DNA from 4 places in the Cupriavidus sp. C1SS-2L genome. Region 3 is predicted to be linked to each of the others. Evidence: predicted binding sites of a transcription regulator. Region 3 holds the regulator's gene; each other region holds the start of a gene.
The links. The regulator FNR, encoded in region 3, switches genes on or off when oxygen is low (the NO sensors DNR and NnrR bind a similar motif). The targets are predictions, from matches to a motif close to TTGATNNNNATCAA.
Positions count from the first base shown of each region.

Region 1: a site for FNR is predicted at 2,556-2,569, ahead of ACIGJG_RS05730 (universal stress protein). Genes of this name have one in related genera too.
Region 2: a site for FNR is predicted at 1,694-1,707, ahead of ACIGJG_RS05880 (universal stress protein). Genes of this name have one in related genera too.
Region 4: a site for FNR is predicted at 3,794-3,807, ahead of ACIGJG_RS25190 (universal stress protein). Genes of this name have one in related genera too.

Region 1 covers NZ_CP172708.1:1,220,212-1,225,119, reverse strand. The annotation lists gene ACIGJG_RS05740 (MBL fold metallo-hydrolase RNA specificity domain-containing protein) at 1-475, opposite strand, end outside; gene ACIGJG_RS05735 (universal stress protein) at 489-1,319, opposite strand; gene ACIGJG_RS05730 (universal stress protein) at 1,592-2,431, opposite strand; gene ACIGJG_RS05725 (DUF1488 family protein) at 2,662-2,940, shown strand; gene ACIGJG_RS05720 (hypothetical protein) at 2,966-3,748, shown strand; gene ACIGJG_RS05715 (chemotaxis protein CheB) at 4,180-4,527, shown strand; gene ACIGJG_RS05710 (ArsR/SmtB family transcription factor) at 4,756-4,908, shown strand, end outside.
Region 2 covers NZ_CP172708.1:1,246,879-1,251,786, forward strand. The annotation lists gene ACIGJG_RS05870 (purine-nucleoside phosphorylase) at 151-1,014, shown strand; gene ACIGJG_RS05875 (universal stress protein) at 1,094-1,555, opposite strand; gene ACIGJG_RS05880 (universal stress protein) at 1,829-2,269, shown strand; gene ACIGJG_RS05885 (carboxypeptidase-like regulatory domain-containing protein) at 2,272-2,850, shown strand; gene ACIGJG_RS05890 (GYD domain-containing protein) at 3,297-3,611, shown strand; gene ald (alanine dehydrogenase) at 3,621-4,736, shown strand; gene ACIGJG_RS05900 (AMP-binding protein) at 4,844-4,908, opposite strand, start outside.
Region 3 covers NZ_CP172708.1:2,266,356-2,271,263, forward strand. The annotation lists gene rluB (23S rRNA pseudouridine(2605) synthase RluB) at 1-676, opposite strand, end outside; gene scpB (SMC-Scp complex subunit ScpB) at 682-1,560, opposite strand; gene ACIGJG_RS10500 (sulfite exporter TauE/SafE family protein) at 2,116-2,871, opposite strand; gene fnr (fumarate/nitrate reduction transcriptional regulator Fnr) at 2,951-3,676, shown strand; gene ACIGJG_RS10510 (hypothetical protein) at 3,719-3,964, opposite strand; gene ACIGJG_RS10515 (FixH family protein) at 3,961-4,176, opposite strand; gene ccoG (cytochrome c oxidase accessory protein CcoG) at 4,261-4,908, opposite strand, start outside.
Region 4 covers NZ_CP172709.1:1,631,828-1,636,735, reverse strand. The annotation lists gene ACIGJG_RS25205 (cation:proton antiporter domain-containing protein) at 30-1,769, shown strand; gene cysK (cysteine synthase A) at 1,867-2,784, shown strand; gene ACIGJG_RS25195 (universal stress protein) at 2,817-3,647, opposite strand; gene ACIGJG_RS25190 (universal stress protein) at 3,911-4,366, shown strand; gene ACIGJG_RS25185 (hypothetical protein) at 4,460-4,908, shown strand, end outside.

The DNA.
Region 1 (4,908 bases), 1.0 Mb from region 3:
CATGGTGAAACTCGGCGTCAATGTCGGGCGTCAGCGAGAATCGCGTGCCGAAAGGCTTCGGTTCCAGGCGGCGCAGCGCGCGCCCTGCGTCTGCGCTGGTATAGAGCGGCAAAGCGGGCCGGTGGCGCGAGAAGCCTTTCCGATTCGCATACTCGGCGTCCTCCTCCGCCAGTGCCGCGCTGTCCGGCAACAGGATGCCGCAAAGCTGCGCGGTGCCCATGGTGCAGAATACGGTCCCGCGGAAGCCGTTGCGCACCAGCAGTGGCAGATAGCCGCTGTGGTCGATATGCGCATGGGTCAGGATCACGGCATCCAGGGTGGCCGGGTCAACCGGCAACGGATCCCAGTTCCGCAATCGCAATGACTTGAAGCCTTGGAACAGACCGCAGTCAACCATGACGCGGCTGTGGCCGGTGTCGAGTATGTATTTCGAGCCTGTGACGGAATCCGTGGCCCCCAGGAATTGCAGTTCCATGCTTGACTCCTGATCAATGAGACAGCAGCAGCGGGACCGGGCACGCGTGCATCAGGGTTCGGGTCGTGCCGCCAAGTATCAGTTCGCGCACACGCGAGTGCCCATAGCCGCCGGCAACGAGCATCCCGGCACCGAGCACGGACACGGTTTCAAGCACCACGGTGGCGACATCTCCCGAAGTCTGCTCCGTACGCACGGCGGCAATGACGCCATGTCGCCTCAGGTACTGGCGCAAGCCCGCCACCGGTTCACTGTTGGCATCGGGGCTTCCCTTCTCGTCCCAGACGGCAAGAATCGTTACCCTGGCCGCACAAAGCAGCAACGGCATGGCGTCGGCCACGGCGCGTGCCGCTTCACGGCTGCCATCCCATGCGATGACCATGTGCACGCCATGCAGTGGCATGGGACGAGGCGGCACCAGCAGAACCGGCCGGCCGGCATTCAGCAGCACATACTCCGCGGTTCGCTGCATCGTGCTGTCTCCGGCAGGCAGCAAGCCGCCAATGACGATGATGTCGGCAACGCGCCCTTCCTGCGCCAGCACCCAACCGAGCTCGTCCTCGACAACATGGTGCGTAAATGGCGTACCGTATGCCGTCTGGCTGACGGTTTCACCGAGCAGCTCGCCGGACGCCGCCGTTTGCGCCAGGCGCCTGCGGCGCGCGCGTTCCGCGAAAGTTGCTGCGTCCTCTCCGGCGCGAAAAAGCGGATCCATTCGTATGCCGGTGGCACTGACCCCGACCACGTGCCCGCCAAACCGCGCGGCGAGCTCCGCTGCCATCCGCACCCGCGCTTCGCAGCCGTCATCTGTGCCAAGCGCGACCAGTACTGTTCTGTAGTCCATCTGCCCCCCTCCCAGGAATCGACCACCCGAACTATCCGGCGAATCTCGCGGACAGCGCGCAGGACCGCCAGTGCCCGGTGCCGCCGCAAGCGCACACGGCCTGCACCGATATCGGAACCGACGCCCGCGGCGTGGGCGGCCGCAAGAAATTGGGTACCGACGTGCAGGCACAACTGGACATCACGGCGCCCCACATCACCAAGTGCCGGACAGTCACCTGTAACCGCGCGAATGAATGAACGTTCAGGGCCATGTTGATCCCCATTAATCCGTCAATGCGACAGCAGCACCGGCACGGTCATCGACTCGAGGAGCGTACGTGTTACGCCGCCGAGCACCAGCTCGCGCATCCGGCCGTGCCCGTAGGCACCCGTGACGATCAGGTCCGAGCCCTGATCCGCGGCAAACGACAGCAGCATTTGCCCTATATCGTCACCGTCAGCCGCAGTGAGGTCGTGGAGCGTGGCCTGCACCTGATGCCGGGCCAGCCATTCGATCGCATAGCGCGGCGGCGAGAGCCATGGATTGAGCGCCAGGTCCAGCTGGTTCCAGGCGACAACGTCGACGGTCTGCGCACGCCGCAGGAATGGCAGCGCATCATGAATGGCTCGCGCGGCCTCGCGGCTTCCGTTCCATGCGACGAGGATGTTCTTCCCCGGATGCGGAAACACCCCCGCATAGGGCACGACCAGCACCGGGCGACCGCATTGCAGCACCACCGACTCGACGAAGTGATGCCCAGCGAAGGCATCCTTGTCGGCAGGATTGTGCTGCCCCAGTACCAGCAGGTCCGCCGTGTGGGCCTGCGCAACCACGCTGTCGGCCGCAGCCCCCTCCGGCGCATGCCATTCTGTCGGGATCAGCAGTTCGTCCGTCGCGCCAAAGAATGCATGGCGTGCCACTTCGCCGATGTGCTTATGCCATTCCCGATAGGAGTCAAGGTAGCGGTCCCCATCGACCAGATAGCGAATGGAACTGGGATCCGCATGGCCCATCGCGAACAGTCCAATCAGCGTTGCGTGAAAGTCCTGCGCCAGCCGGACAGCGATGTGCAGCCGCTGGTGCGTGCGGCGGCTGGCATCCAGGTGAACCAGGATGGTGGCATATTCCATGGCAATCTCCGTTGCACGGTGTGATACATCAGCATCTGCAATGTAGGTCGCAGCGCATCCGCGCAGTTGTCGCACGTCAAGGCTCGCGATGGTGGCCGCCAAGGATGCCCAGCCCGCGTCCGGCTTGATAAGCATCAAGTCCTGCTGTGTCGTGGCATCTAGCCTTCAGGTATCGGACTCCGCCGCACGCGGAGCGGCCCGGATCCATCGCAGTTGAGCAGGTTGCCGCCATGAGCCAGATTCTCTTTCCCGATTCCGTACCGGCTTATTGCGCGGCAGGTCCCAGCTTGCAGTGCCCGGCACAGATCGACGGCGCCGCCGCCACCTTCGAGATCACGGCGGAGGCGCTGGAAGACCATTTCGGGGCACGGTCGTATCTCTATGAAGATCTGGCTTCCGCCTTTTCGTCTCATCGCAAGGCCATCGAGAACGTCGCCCGTAGCATGTTCGAGATGACGGGCGCACATAGCATCGTCCTGCATAGTGGCCATTTCCGGTTTTCCGCCTAGTGCGAGTGCTGGCTCGCCGATCGCCATGCCTATCGAACTGCAACGGTCACCACGTGCGCACGCGGGAAGCTCCGACAATTCGCGGGCGGTCCCCGGCACTCCTGCCGAACAGGATCTCGCGCATGCCGCTGCCCCGGCCGTGCCCGGGCGAGGCGCCTTGAAACGGGCATTCACTGTGCTGGCCCGCCGGTCGGCACTGATTCTGCTGTGTCTGGCAACTTGCCGTGCGGCTAACGGTGCAGGACCTTCGGCGGCCTCGATCCCATTGCCGGCAAGATATGCGCAACAGGTGGCACGGATCGGGCATGAGGGCAGCATGGATCGAGCAGGCCGCGTCGCGAGTGAAGCGCAGATGCCCGTTGGCGTCGGCGCCTGCGCCGCGCTCAAGCGGCAGCATGCGGCGCGTCAGCCCGCGCCGGCCCCGGACGATTCCGATGCCGCAACGCGCCATGCCTATGCGTCGGCCACGAATGCCAACGGCGTCGCCTACTTCAGTGGCAGCGCGGATCCGGCGCAGGCCATCGACATGCGAGACATCGCCGGCCTCTACAATCTCTGCCTGGTTTTCGCCGGCAAGCAACGGGCATGGATCGCCGGGGTGAAAGCGAATATCTACAGCGCCAATGGCACGCTCGTATTCCAGACGTATGCCGACGGCCCATTCCTAATGCTCCGGCTAACCCCCGGTCGCTATCGCCTGGTCGCCGAATACGATGGCAGCGTGGTTGACACCGTCCTCCGGGTGCCGAGGCATGGCGCCGCTGCGCGCATGCTGTGGTGGCCCGACCTGGCCAGCCTGGTAGTTTGAATGCGCCGTGACTTCATTGCGAAGCCAGGTCCCGGTGCGGAATGCCAATCGTCATCATGGATGACGCAAGGCCGTTCCGGACATCACGGTCCTGTGCTTCGCTGATCGGAGGAAACCACTCTGATCGACGCGAAAAGCCGGATCCCCGATCTCATTCCTGCCGGGATCCCACTTGCGGCAAATCGAGGCGAGTCGTCGCGCATGGGTGGAACCAGATTCGAATGGGAAAGGGATCCATCAAGGCAGAGACAGCGCATCGACTTTGAATGACTCGTGACCGCCCAAGGAATTCAGAAAACAAATTGCGCTGATGGAGTCCGCCGCCCGGGACAGGAGCAATTCGCCAACGGAGACATCTGACCCGCTCGCGCAAGTCTCGACTTCGACGCCCGCACCATCCGTCCACGTATGGCAATGCCGTTGTCGGCGTCGTGCTGATTGGCGAACTCAACGACGGCACGGCCGGACTGATTGCCATTAAAGACCGCGGAGGTATTGCGATCATTCCGGCCCCCTTGGAAGCTGCTTCGCCGTCCATGCCTCGCAGTGCGCTCGCACACGTGAAAGGGGACTACTGTTGCAAACTCGATGAAATGGCAGAGCTCTTCATGCACCTGGCGGCCGACCATCCTGTGCCGCGAGACTGCGGCCTCGATGAACTCATGGCGATCGAATGCCGCATCGCCGCGAACGTTCCGGGCAGCGAAGACTGGCGGCGGCAGCGAGAACTGAGTGCTCCGACTGACCTCAACTGTCCAGCCTGCCAGTGCGTACTCTAACAATTGCAGGACAAGGGATTGCCGCGGTTTCGGTGCGGCGCGGGACATGCCTTTCGCCAGGCTCATGTGTCCCTGCGTGTGCGCCAGGCGGCGCGAGCATTATGTGCAGACACTAAAGACCGGTGGCACGCAGCACCGAGCGCCTACGAGCGGGGACGTCAAGCTCCTAATGAGTCATGTCGCGCGAAGCCACTTGCCTTTATTTCATCTTTCTAATAAAGTGGAAATATGGAAGAACAAGACATTGTCCGTTCCCTGGCCGCCCTGGCACACAACCTCCGCCTGCAAGTCTTCCGGATGCTGGTGGTTGCGGGTCCGGCAGGTTTGACCCCCGGGGTCATCGCCGAACAGCTCGACGTGCCGGGCACCACGCTGTCGTTC
Region 2 (4,908 bases), 1.0 Mb from region 3:
CAGCAGTACCTGTGCGAGCGATCCGGCGGTGGGTTTTCCTTGTCGATCACCGCCTGTGCCAAGCATTGCTGCCTCGGCCGCTCTTGCTTCCACCGAAAAGCGAGCGATGCCATTTGATGATACCAACCTCGACATACGGGAGCAGGTGCCATGACTCTCACGCTGCCATCGTCGGCGGACGCGCCTGATCAGACCGAACAGGCAGTTCAACGAATTCGTCAACACGTCGGCGAATTCCGTCCCCAGATTGGCCTGATTCTTGGTTCCGGGCTCGGTGGTTTGGCGCGAGCGATCGAAAATGCCATTGCCATTCCCTATGCGGCGCTGCCGGGATTCCCGCAATCCCTGGTTGAAGGCCACGCCGGTGAAGTCGTTCTGGGTCGGTTGGGTGGGGTGGAATTGATGTGCATGCGAGGGCGGCAGCATTTCTATGAAGGGCATGGCACGACGGGTATGACGCAGGCGGTCCGTACAATGAAACGGATGGGATGCGACCGGTTATTCGTGACCTGTGCAGCTGGCTCGCTCCACCCCGAATTGGAACCTGGCCGGTTGGTAGCGATCAAGGACCATATTAATCTGCTCCCCGGCAATCCATTGATCGGCCCCAACGATGACCAAATCGGGCCCCGTTTCTGCTCTATGGCGAACGCGTACGACACGGTCTTACGGCAAGGGTTGCAAGATGTCGCGCAGGCGCTGGGACTGCCTTGGGCCGAAGGCGTCTACGTTGCGTTCAGCGGCCCGACATTCGAGACCGCTGCCGAGATCCAAATGATGCAAGTCATCGGTGGCGACGTCGTGGGCATGTCGACAGTTCCGGAGGTGATCAGCGCACGGCATTGTGGCCTGCGCGTGCTTGCCATTGCTTGCATTACCAACCTGGGCGAGGGGATCGGAAATGAAGTCCTGTCTCACGAGCTGACGTTGCAGTATGGATCCATGGCCTTGGTAGACCTGCAGCGCCTGATAGTGGGCTGGTTCGAACAACAGGCCGCCACAGCTAAGCGTTGAGAGCGGGACATATCTGGCGATTTCCTCTCGCCTCCATTGCGCCAACCAATCTGCCGAATAGAGCCACCAGAATCGCCGGTCATGTTTCGTCTTCCGGTTCGCTGCGGACAAGAAGCACGGGCTTGATGCTCTGGCTTACGACCCCCTGTGCAACGCTACCCATGACAACGCGTGCCACCCCGCGGCGCCCGTGTGTACCAAGGGCGATTAGGTCCGCGTTGCAGGTGGCCGCACGCGACAGTATCGTCTGGGCAATGCGCCCTTTTGCCACAGGTTTTTCAATCAGCTCCACCGAATGGCGCACGCCAGCAGCTTTCAGGAGAACTCCGCATCCGCTAAGGATGTCTTGTCCATAAGCCTTCATGTTCCGGAGCAGGTCCTCGCGGTTGATGAAGGCAACCTCTAGCAACGCTTCACTGTCGTCGACGACGTAGATTACCTTCACTTCGGCGTTGCTGCCCTTTGCAAGATCGATGACGGCCAAGAGCGCCAGGCGAGACGCATGACTGCCGTCGACCGCAACGAGAATCTTTTTGTACATACCACTTCCTCCAGGTTCATCAGCATCGATGGGGTGGCGCCGCACATGCTATGAAGGCTAGATGGCGCGTGGTCGACCGGGTTGACCCACCGCAAATCTCCCGGCGTGGACCGTTGTGGCCAGGGCCAAGCCAGTAAGCTGATATGCATCAAGGACTGTCGGCTCAGTGGATATAGCTTGAAACAGAGTGGACAGGCGGATGTGTCCTGCGACTTCGCGCCGGTCGATTCAATGCGGTGCATCAGGTTTGGCTGCTTTCGAATGGAGGATGCGATGCAAAATATTGTCCTGGCAACTGATGGGTCGGCCTACAGCGATGCTGCTGCTCGATGCATTGCGGAACGGAAGTTGTTCCGTGACGACATATGCGTGCATGTGGTGCATTGCCTGCCCGACGTGTCAGGCGAGGTGAAGGCCTATATCAACAGGCAGGACATCGAAGCCTGGCATACCGACGAAAGCAGCAAGGTCATGAAGTCCGCCATCGACATCCTGCAGGGGGCAAACGTGCAAACACTCTGGCACGCCCTTGTCGGCTTCGCGCCCGAGCGCATCGTCGCATACGCCACCGCGGTCAAGGCCGAGGCGATCGTCATGGGTACGCACGGACGCGGTGCATTCCTCGACGCCATCGTGGGGTCGGTAGCAAGCCGCGTGATAGCACATGCGGCATGCCCCGTGGTCCTCGTCAGGGCTCTGCGTAGGCAGGAGTAGCCATGGTTGAGACCACTATTTCGTTGAGAAGAGAGCAGTCCTCGCAGCGTATCGTGCGCGGTCTGGCTGTGCCTTTGTGTTCAGCTGCCGTGGCCGGCATGATGCTGCTTCAGGCGGCCGTTGCCATGACGCTGCCCACTAACGCTCCCCCGCTGAGGCAAGCGGACGGGATCGAATATCTCTCGGGCGGCATTGGAAGCGACGAGGCCAGCGTCATGCGCGGCCTTGCCCCACAGTTCAAGGTACGGTTGCGCTTCCTCGACAGCGCCGACGGCAGCGCATTGTCAGATGTATCCGTCACGCTGTTCAACGCTCAACGGGACATCGTTCTGCAGGTGGTCAGTGAAGGGCCATACCTCTACCTGAATCCACCTCCAGGTCCATATCGCGTGCTCGTCCGCTACGGCAAGGCGATTGCGTGCCATCACTTCCACGTAGCTGCGCGCGGGCATGCGACCGACCTTGTGCTGCGCCTGCCGACACGTGCTCTCGCAGGGGACGCGCAGCTGGCGACACCCGGGCCCGACGGGCGCGCTGGGTGCCGTGGCACCACCCCATGCTGTGGGGCGGGTCGGTCTTGAAGGATCAGGTAGCGGCGCGCGCGTTGCCAAGTTGCTGTTCTGCGAAACACTGTGCCGCCAACAAACTCGAGCCCGCGCGGGAGGAAGTCGTGACGGCACATCATTCGGGCCTTTTTCGCTTATCCGCTGGTGCAGCAGGTCTTGTCGGCGGCGGGTACGCTGGCGAGCTGTGCTGACAGCTTGCGCAATCGCAAGGCCTGAAGATCAACGAGTACGAGTACGGCCTCCTTCGCGTGCTCTCTAGGGAAAGTCCGGCGTCCATGGCACACGCAACCGTGAATTATCGTATCGGAAACGCGGGAATCCGAAGCTTGGCGGCGCACACCTGAACGTGCGGTGGTTCGCTTGCTGGAGAAGTTGCGCTGAGACAAAGCCCGGCCCCCAGTGGGGGCTAGGCTGTAGCTATGCGGCAGCTATCCGGGGCCGCCAGTCAAAAGGAGTGGCAGATGCCGATCTTCATCATGGAAACTCGTGTATCGGTGGAATCGTTGCGGCAGCCCCGGTCGTTCGAGGCGCTCGAGCGCGGTGTCGCAGGTTATCTAGAGAAGGCTTGTCCTGACGTTAAATGGCTGGGCAGCTACGCCACCATCGGGCCCTATGACTATCTCGATATCTTCGAGGCCAACGATATCGAAGCGGCCATGCGTGTGTCGGTCCTGGTGCGTGCGTATGGACACGGCGAGGCCACGATCCATCCTGCCGTCGACTGGGGGCGATTTAAGCATCTGGTCCGGAATCTCCCGGAATTGCCACCCGTGTGAGCCACCCTTATGCGAATCGGCGTCCCCAGGGAAATCAAGGACCAGGAGTACCGCGTCGGACTCACCCCGGCCAGCGTACGCGAACTGGTCAGCCGCGGTCACCAAGTGGTGGTGCAGGCCGGTGCCGGCGCCGCAATTGGCCTCACCGACCATTCCTACAAGCTGGCCGGTGCCCAACTGGCCGGGGATGCCGAGGAGGTATTCGCCTCGGCCGAGATGATTGTGAAAGTCAAGGAACCGCAACCGTCGGAGCGGGCACTGCTCAAGCCCGGACAGATTCTGTATGCATATCTGCACCTGGCGGCGGACCGCGAGCAGACCTCGGAGCTGGTGAAATCCGGCGCGGTCTGCATTGCCTACGAGACCGTGACAGCCCCGGACGGCAGCCTTCCGTTGCTGGCGCCCATGAGCGAAGTGGCCGGCCGCATGTCCGTGCAGGTGGCCGCCGCCTACCTGGAGAAGCCGCGAGGTGGCATGGGCGTGCTGCTGGGCGGCGTGCCAGGGGTTGCCCCGGGCCATGTGGTGGTGATCGGGGCCGGCGTGGTGGGCGCCAACGCGATCCAGATGGCCGTCGGCATGGGGGCGCGTGTCACAGTGCTGGACCGCAACGTCGATCGGCTGCGGCATCTGGGGCTTGTCTATGGCAATCGGCTAGTCACGCTCTACTCCAGCGCAGACGCCATCGAGCGCGCGCTGCTCACGGCCGATGCGGTTATTGGCGCAGTCCTCGTGCCGGGCGCCGAGGCCCCCAGGTTAGTGACGCGCGCCATGGTCGCCCGCATGAAGGGCGGCTCGGTAGTGGTGGACGTGGCGATCGACCAGGGGGGCTGCTTCGAGACTTCGCGTCCCACCAGCCATTCGGATCCGACCTATGTCGTGGACGGGGTGCTGCACTACTGCGTGACCAACATGCCGGCGGCTGTTGCCAGAACATCCACGTTTGCCCTGAACAACGCCACCATCGGCTATGCAATGGCGCTTGCTGACAAGGGCTGGTCCCGTGCGCTCAAAGAAGATCCTTGCCTGCGCGCCGGGCTGAACATCTGTCAGGGCAACGTTACCTATGCCGCCGTCGCAAGCGCCCATGGTTGCACGTATGTGCCCACGGAACGGGTGCTCGGATGAGCCAGGCCGAAGGCCGCTCTTTCGCTCTTTGACAACGGCGGCATGGATAAGTTGGATGCACTGCCTCGGATAGGCAAGGGCATCACGAGGGCTGTAGGTTGAGGCAGTCAGGTCGTCGCGTCAGGCTCCTGCAGTCGCGCGCGGATATCCTGGCGGGCCGCATCGCGTAACT
Region 3 (4,908 bases):
CGGCCAGGACCTTGTGCAGCTTCGGTGCATCGTCGTCGGCCGACAGTTCGCGCACCGGCTTTGCCTTGGTGCGGGGAATGACGGTGTCTTCCTGGTCGTACTGGTCGGAAATGACGAAACGGAACAGGTCTTCGCTGCCTGCGGCCGACTTCTCGGCGCCGCGTTGACCCTTGCGCTGTTGCTGGACACCACCCTGCTGGGGGCCGCCCTTGCGTCGGCCCTGTTGCCGGGCTGCCGGCTGGGCGTCACCTTCCGGAGAAACCCTGGCTGCACGCTGGCCTTGTGGCTTGCGCTTGCGGCCAGCCGACTCGGCCTTTTCGCCACCTTCCTGCGCGGGTTGGCCGCCTTCACGCGGCGCGGTGCCTTCGGCCCTGGCCGGCTTGCGCTTGCCGCGGCCACGCGGGGCGGCACGTCCGCCGGCCTCGCCGGCAGCCTTGCCCTCGCCCGCATCGGCCGGTGCCGAAGATTCCGTCTCCTCGCCGCGGTCGTCGCGATCCTGCGCAGCCTGCCGGCGCGAAGCCACCAGGTTGCGCAAGCCGCGCCTCAGCCCTTTCCTGCGCGGCGCGCCATCGGAGCCTGATCCGGATTCTGCAGCGCCATCGGCGGCCGGTGCCCCGGCGGCCCGGGTGTCTTGTTCAGCGGAGTCAGACAAAGTATTCACTATCGGATGTTGCATATTGTTCAGTTGGGCACGCGCTCATCGTGCTCGTTCGCGTGCGGCGGCGCAGCGTCGTCGTCGCCGGATGGATTGCCGCCGTCCTGATCGCCCGGCGCGTCTTCGGCATGGAAGCCGTTTGCCTCGGAAACGGCAGACGCGAGGTCTGCCACGTGCATGGCATCGGCGGAGGCTTGTGCGACAGCGTCGGCCGCCTCGGCCGGCGACTCATCGGCAACCGGTGCGGCTTCGGCGACTTCAGCCACCTCGCCTGCCGGCGGCGTTGCCCCCGATTCGGGGAAGGCCTCTTCGTCGCCGACCACCGGCTGCGCCGTGGCCAGCTCTTCAAAATCTATTGCCTGCTGGTCAAGCAGCGTCGCCTGGGCCTGCGCCTGGGCGTCTTCGAGAGGAGGCAGCTCATCGAGCGTGCGCAGCCCGAGATCGTCCAGGAACGCCTTGGTCGTTGCATACAGCGCCGGCCGGCCGGGCACATCGCGGTGGCCGATCACTTCGATCCAGCTACGGTCTTCCAGCTTCTTGATCACTTCCGTGCTGACCGTCACGCCACGGATTTCCTCGATATCGCCGCGCGTCACCGGCTGTCGGTACGCAATGATCGCCAGCGTTTCCATGACGGCCCGCGAATACTTGGGTGGCTTCTCAGGATTGAGCCGGTCCAGGTACTCGCGCATCTCGGGGCGGCTCTGGAAGCGCCAGCCACTGGCCAGCGCCACCAGCTCGACCCCGCGCTGGCGCCAGTCCTGGCGCAGTTCATCGAGCAGGACCCGGATGGTATCCGCACCGACATCTTCGGCGAACAGCCGGCGCAGATCGCCTACGCGCAGGGGTTCCTGCGCACAGATCAGCGCGGTCTCGAGGACGATTTTCGCCTCTTGGGTATTCATGTGGGTGTGCAGCCTGTCTTTGCACCTGCTCCCGGACGAACCCGGAGCCCTGGACATTGTGGATTCAGCGGTGCGAATGCCACCACCATCTCGTCGCGCAGCAAACCTGGAAGCGCTTTCGCCTCAAGGTCGTGCACCTTCTTTTTGCATCGATTTGCCGGGTCGATCCGGCAGGAGATCATCCGGTCACCGGCAAGTACCAGTGCACGAACCTCTTGCACGCGCCCAAATGGACGGACATGGCTTCCGGCGAACGTCCGCCTAGGCCGCAAGAAAATAAACGGATATCGGGAGCAGGGCCAGCAATGACCGCACCACGGTCGCAGTGCCAGCCGGACTTTTGAAACCAGATCTTTTGAACCGGATGGACTGCGGAAGGGTTCGGCGCCGAAATGTCAGCTCATTGCCCGAAACCCTGGGCGCGCCCCTTTTTTTGGAAGGGCTGCCAGGCGCCGCTCGGAAAACACGCCGCGCGATACCGCAATGCAGAGGATTGTATGGCATTCCCGCCCACGCCTGCAACCACTACGCGGCGACAGCGCGTCGCCCCGGGCCTTAGAACACCAGGCAGAAGCCATGCTCGGCCAGCGAATGTGGCAATAACACCGCACGGGTGATACCCATCGCCCCAAACGCCATGACTGCTACCCCGGCTCCCATCCTGACCCGTCTCCGGCGCGACCAGGCCCGCAGGAGTCCCGAAAAACTGGACAGCGCCAGAAGATTCGGCAGCGTGCCAAGGCCAAATGCGCCCATCACCAGCGCCCCGGACGGCGCATTTCCGGCCAGCAGCGCGAGCGCCAGTGCACCATAGACCATGCCACAGGGAACCAGGCCCCACGCCAGACCTGTTCCATAGCGCCGGATCAGGCCACCGCGCCGCACTACGCCAACCGGCGGCTTCCGACCAGGACGCGCCATGCCCGCAGCAATGGCCCTGCTGGCCCGCGCCGCAAGCTGTTCCAGCCAGACGATGGAAAACGCCTCGCCACGCAGGAGCCTCCAACCGGACAAGAGCAGCATGGCGCTGCCCGCCCCGAACAGCCAGCGCTGCACCGGCAGATAGTCCTGCCGCCAGGCCGTCGCACCCACCCCGCCGAGCAACGCGCCAAGCACCATGTAGGTGGAAATCCGCCCGAGGTGCATGACGAGCAATTCCACGACCCAGTCCTGCCGCCGGCGCACCATGGCAACCGGTACGTCCCCGGCACGCTGCTCGACAGCCAGCGCAACGCCGCCGCACATGGCAGCGCAGTGAAAGCCACCCAGCAGGGCTAGCATGAAAACACTGAGAAGCACACCAAATGTCAACTGCAACTCCCTACCGCATCACATCGCGCGTTAAAATGCATACATTGCGCCCTCGCCGCTCATTACTCGCAGGTTCCAATTGCTAACATCCATTCCCGTCACCGAGATGTCGCCCCGTTGCTCCACTTGCGGCATGGGGCAACTGTGCCTGCCGGTGGGCATGAACCAGCAAGACCTGCAGAAGATGGACACTCTGGTGCAGGAACGCGTTCGCGTCCACAAGGGCGAGACCCTGTACCGCATGGGCGATCCGTTGACCGCGGTCTATGCGATCCGCTTCGGCACCTTGAAAACGCATGTGACCACGGAAGACGGCCGCTCGCAAATCACCGGATTCCATCTGCCCGGCGAGGTGGTCGGCCTCGACGGCCTCGGCGAAATGCAGCACGCGTCGGACGCAACCGCACTCGAAGATACCGAAGTCTGCGTTGTGCGCCTGTCCGACCTGCAGTCGCTTTCGATGGACCTGCCATCGCTGCAGCAGCAGTTCCTTCGCCTGATGGGCAAGGAAATCTCGAATGACCAACTCATGCTCGTCACGCTGGGCTCCATGCGCGCCGAAGAACGCCTTGCCGCGTTCCTGATCAACCTGTCCGAACGACTCTCCGCGCGTGGCTATTCTTCGACCGAGTTCGTCATGCGCATGAGCCGCGAAGAAATCGGCAGCTATCTCGGGCTTAAACTCGAAACCGTCAGCCGCCTTTTCTCGCGCTTTGCCGAAGCCGGCCTGATCCAGATTCGCCAGCGCCATGTGAAACTCGTCGACATGGCAGGCATCAAGCAGGTCTACAGCCGTTCCTGCTGAAGCAGACGGCCGCCTTGCGTGGCAAGGCGGCCGCCCTCCCTTTTACTCCAGTTCGTCCGTTTCGCTGAGCTTCGTCGGCATCGTGTACAGCGTCAAGCCGCTGGACAACGCGCAGAAGACCCACGCGAGCAGGAATCCGATCGTGTAGACGGCCTCGCGTGAAGCCTCGATGGGCTGGCCGAAGAAATTCAGGTCACCGGGATCGACCACGGAAAACACCGTCGCCGTCGCTACGCCGGCCATCAGGAACGCTGGCCACAGTACCCACATCAGCCAGCGCAGCCTCATGGCTGCCTCGCTTGGGGCGCCTTGGCACCACCCGAGGAAGCCCCTACCTTTTCGACCACCAGACCATGGCGTGCGACACCTTCGACCACAGGCCGGTCGGGATTCGCGGAAGCCAGCCAGATCGTTACGCCGCAAGCCACCATCGCCAGCAACGGGCCGCTCATCAGCAGCCACGGCCACGGCTCCTTCCACCACGGATTGCCCTCTTGCATCGTCTTGCCCCCTTCGTCTGCGCCTTGTCCGGGCGCTCGCGGTTGGTGCGGCACAGCGCCGATGCGCTGCAACCGCCTTTAGCTTTACAAATTGCGCGGCACGATGAAACTGGTAGATTGCCTGATTTGCGCACTACCCTGCCCCGTACCTTCGCTGGTCACTGTCACGCTGATCTTGTGCGTACCCTGCGCGGCATCATCGATCGGCACGCGGATCCGGATCGGCACCAGCTTGTTCGAGGTCGGCGCCAGGGCCTGCGCATCCGGATCGTATTCGACGGTCAGGTTCTTCAGGTCATCGCTTTCAGCACGCACGCTGATACGCATAGGCGCCTCAGTCGTGTTGATGAGCTGCAAGCGATAAACGTTCTCGATCCAGCGTCCATCCACTTCCCGGCCCAGCGCACCACGATCGCGAATGATGTCGACCTTCAACGGCGTGCGCAGCGCAAGCGAGGCTGCGAAGCCCGCCACCAGTACCAGCCAGATGACCGAGTAGATGATGACCCGCGGACGCACCAGACGCTTGCGCGCAACCGCTGCGGACAGCGCCTTGCGCATCGCGTTTTCGGACGTGTAGCGGATCAGCCCGCGCGGGTAATCCATCTTGTCCATGACCTGGTTGCACGCATCGATGCAGGCGCCGCAGCCGATGCACTCGTACTGCAGTCCGTCGCGGATATCGATGCCCGTCGGGCACACCTGCACGCAGATGCTGCAATTGACGCAGTC
Region 4 (4,908 bases), on a different replicon from region 3:
TTTTCAATCCGCCACTCCCTTCGTCCTGCATGGAACACAACATCCCTCTTATCACCACGCTTGCCGCCGGGTTCGGCATTGCCCTGGTTCTCGGCTTCCTGGCCGAGCGGGTCAAAGTGCCGGCGCTGGTCGGCTACCTGGTAGCCGGCATCATCATCGGACCGGGCACGCCCGGCTTTGTCGCGGACGTACATCTGGCCTCCCAGCTTTCCGAGATCGGCGTGATGCTGCTCATGTTCGGCGTGGGGCTGCACTTCTCGCTCAAAGACCTGCTGGCGGTCAAGCGCATCGCCGTGCCTGGCGCGGTGGTGCAGATGGCGCTGGCCACGGCGCTCGGCGCTGGGGTTGCATGGATGTGGGACTGGCATTGGGGCAGCGGGCTGATCTTCGGGCTCTCGCTCTCTTGTGCGAGTACGGTCGTGCTGCTCAAGGCGCTGGAGACGCGCGGCGTGCTGGAAAGCATGAACGGCCGCATCGCGGTGGGCTGGCTGGTGGTCGAAGATTTGGCCACCGTGCTGGTGCTGGTCCTGCTGCCGCCGCTGGCGGGCATTCTGGGCGGCTCGGACGCATCGGCCGCGGCGGAGACCCGGCCGCTGTGGACCACCATCGCGCTGACGCTGCTGCAGGTCGGTGCCTTTATCGCGCTGATGCTGGTGGCGGGCCGCCGCTTGCTGCCGTGGTTCCTGTGGCTGGTCGCGCGCACGGGCTCGCGCGAGTTGTTCACGCTGTCAGTCATCGCCGCGGCCATCGGCATTGCGTACGGCGCGGCCCAGTTGTTCAGTGTCTCGTTCGCGCTGGGCGCTTTCTTCGCCGGCATGGTCATGCGCGAGTCAGAGTTCAGCCACCGCGCGGCGCAGGAATCGCTACCGCTGCGCGATGCGTTCTCGGTGCTCTTTTTCGTCTCGGTGGGCATGCTGTTCAAGCCCGCAATCCTGATCGAGCAGCCGCTGCACGTGCTTGGCACGGTGGCGATCATCATCGTCGGCAAGTCGATTGCAGCGTTCGCGCTGGTGCTGGCGTTCCGCTATCCGCTCAATACCGCGCTGACTGTCTCGGCCAGCCTCGCGCAGATCGGCGAGTTTTCGTTCATCTTGGCCGGGCTCGGGCTCTCGCTCGGCCTGCTGCCGGCCGAGGGCATGAGCCTGGTGCTGGCGGGTGCGCTGATCTCGATCGCGCTGAACCCGGTGCTGTTCGCCCTCAACGAGCCGTTCCGCCGCTGGGTCCTCAAACGCTCGGCACTGGCCCGGCGCCTGGAGCAGCGTGGCGACCCGTACGCTGAATTGCCGATGACGACCGAGCGCAAGTATCTCGAGGGCCAGGTCGTGCTGGTCGGCTATGGCCGCGTGGGGCGTCGCATCGGCAGCGCGCTGCAGTCGCGCGGCATTCCGTTCGTGGTCGCGGAGCAGAACCGCGAACTGGTGGAGAGCCTGCGCAATCGCGGTATTGCGGCGGTTTCGGGCAACGCGGCCGATCCCGCCGTCCTGATCCAGGCCCATATCGCGCGTGCCGCCATGCTTGTGGTCGCCATTGCCGATCCAATCGATGTCAGGCAGATGGCCGATACCGCCCGCACGCTCAATCCCTCGATTGAGATCGTCCTGCGTACGCACAATGAAGACGAGTCCGTCATGCTGCGCAAGGAGGCAATCGGCACGGTCTTCTACGGCGAGGAAGAACTGGCCAGGGGCATGACGGCCCATGTGCTGGAGCGCTTCGCGCCGGGGCCGCAGGCATACACCGATGGCCATGCCGCGGGCCACGCTGCATGACGCATGCGACCAAGGCTCTGTGAACTTTAATAGAATCCCGGTCTGACACGCATTCGCGCCGCGGTTCGCCGCGCCCGCACAACCCTCCGGAGACAACATGAAGGCAGACAACATCCTGCAGACCATCGGCAATACGCCGCATATCCGCATCCGACGGCTGTTCGGAAACGGCCACGAAGTCTGGATCAAGTCGGAGCGGTCCAACCCGGGCGGCTCGATCAAGGACCGTATCGCGCTATCGATGGTGGAAGACGCCGAACGCCGTGGCGTGCTCAAACCCGGTGGCACCATTGTCGAGCCGACCTCCGGCAATACCGGCATCGGCCTGGCGATGGTGGCGGCAGTCAAGGGCTACAAGCTGATCCTGGTGATGCCGGACAGCATGTCGATCGAACGCCGCCGGCTGATGCTCGCCTACGGCGCGACCTTTGACCTGACCCCGCGCGAGAAAGGCATGAAGGGCGCAATCGCCCGCGCCGAGGAATTGATCGCCTCGATCCCCGGCGCGTGGATGCCGCAGCAATTCGAGAATCCGGCCAACATCGACGTCCATGCGCGCACCACGGCGCAGGAAATCCTGGCGGACTTCCCGGAAGGCCTCGATGCACTGATTACCGGCGTGGGCACGGGCGGCCATATCTCGGGCTGCGCGCAGGTGCTCAAGCAGAAATGGCCGCAACTGAAGGTGTTCGCCGTGGAGCCGACGGCATCGCCGGTGATTTCGGGTGGCGCGCCCGCGCCGCATCCGATCCAGGGCATCGGCGCCGGTTTTATCCCGGAGAACCTGAAAACCGACCTGCTCGATGGCGTGATCCAGGTCGATGCCGAACCAGCGCGCGAGATGGCGCGCCGCTGCGCGCGCGAAGAAGGCATCCTGGTTGGCATTTCGTCGGGCGCGACGCTGGCCGCGATCGCGAGCAAGCTGCCTGAACTTCCGGCCGGCGCCCGCGTGCTCGGGTTCAACTATGACACCGGCGAGCGTTACCTGACGGTCGAGGGCTTCCTGCCGGCCTGAGGCTTTACCGCGCGCCAACGCGCTGGCAATCGTCAGTGCGACATGAACAGCGGCACGCCGGCGCGCCGCACCAGCGTGCGCGTGGTGCCGCCCAGCACGCGTTGGCGCAGGCGGCTGCGGCCGTAGCCGCCTGCCACCAACAGGCCGGCACCGAGTTCATAGGTTAGCCGCAGCAGTTCATCGCCGGGCTGTCCGCCACGTTCGACACGCAGCCAGGCCTCGATCCCGTGCGCGGCCAGCCACTGCAGCAGCCGTTCCCCGCCTGCTTCCTTCTCGTCTTCGCCACTGGCGCCGGCCACCACCACCACGGTTACATAGGACGCCTGCGCCAGCAGCGGCAGCGCATCGCTCACCGCGCGCGCGGCTGGCTGGCTGCCATCCCAGCCCACCAATGCATGCCCCTGCGGTGCCAGCGTGGCACCGGCCGGTACCAGCAGCATCGGACGCCCCGCATTGAGCAGCGCGTACTCGGCTTCCTCGGCCATCAGTGCGGGGGCGTTGTCGCCAGCCTGCAAAGCCGGCGGCAGAACCAGGTCCGCAAATCGGCCTTCCATCGCGAGCGCCCAGCCCGTCTCCGCCTCGACCACCGCGTGCCGGCACCTCATGCCGCTGCCCGATGACGTGACCGCAGCCTGCAGCGCCGCCAGGTTCTCATCCACGATGCGCTGCAAGCTTGCCGCCGCCTGCTCGGCGTACTTGCCGGCCTCGTCGCCGGCGCCGCGGAACGGCTCGAGCTGCGTGCCCGTTGCGGTCAGCCCGACCAGCCCCGCCCCGAAGTGCCGGCACAGGACCAGCGCGGCGTGCAAGCGCGCCGCGCGCGCGGGATCGTCGCCCAGCGCGACAAGGATTGTCTTGTAGTCCATCGGTTCATTGCTCCTTGCAAAGGCGTGAGTGCGACGCTGCGGACCGCCTGGGACGTGAACCAGTGTAAGCATTTGCCGGCCAAGGTGCTTGACGGGCATCAATGCGGCACGACCGAACCGTGATGCCGCGTCTGCCGCAGCAAGCCTTGATGCACATCAAGCCGACACCTTCAGATGCACCTACGCTGAATCCAACGCGTTCACGCGTACCGGCAACCATTTGCCACTCCTGACCATCCGCCGTCACACTCCGGAGATCCGCCATGTATCAACGCATCCTGCTCGCCGTAGATGGCAGCCAGTCTTCCGACCTGGCGTTGAGCCAGGCCATCACAATCGCCAAGGCCACGGGGGCGGAGGTCAAGGCCCTGTTCGTCGCCGACGACAGCGACGCGTTTTTCGACGTCGCCTACTTCGACGCCAAGGCCCTGATGCAAGGTATCCTGACATTCGGCAACAAAGTCCTTGCCGAGGCCGCGAGCAGGCTCGATGCAGCCGGCGTCAGGCATGTGACCCAACTGATCGAAAAGCCGGTGGCACCCGGGCAGATTTCGTCAACCATCGTCGCGCAGGCCGATACCTGGAACGCAGACCTGATCGTCTTGGGCACCCACGGCCGGCGCGGCGTACGGCGTCTGTTGATGGGCAGCGTCTCCGAGGGCGTGGTGAGCAAATCCAACCGCCCGGTGCTGCTGATCCGCAGCGAGGTCGAGGGCTAGTCCCGCGCCGCCGACTGCAGCCGGCGCTATTGCGCACGCCGTGCCACAGGCCGGACAATCCGGGCATGCGGGATTTCCCCGCGGGAGCGCACGATGCGAATCCGCCTGGCCACACTGGCTTGCATGGCAGCCCTTGCCTTGAGCGCCTGCGCGTCGCTGCAACCGGAACAGACCGGCCAGCGACTGATCGGCAGCGACCAAGGTGCCGTTCGCGGTACATTGGGGGAGCCCACCGATACCTTCAGGTTTCCGAACGGCACGTCCCGCTGGCTCTACTCGGGGCAGCCGCTCGGCCACACGGTCTATGCCGCGGACTTTGACGCGACCGGCAAGCTCGTCAGCTATCGGCAAATGCTGACGGAAGCCGAAATCTATCAGGCGCAGGTCGGAGTCTGGACCAAGCAGGAAGTGCTCGAGCGCTTCGGCAAGCCACGCGAGCCCACGCAGTACTACCCGCTGATGAAGCGCGAGGCCTGGACCTACCGGATGTACAAGGACGGCTACCAGACCGCCCATTTCAGCTGCTACTTCGACGACAACGG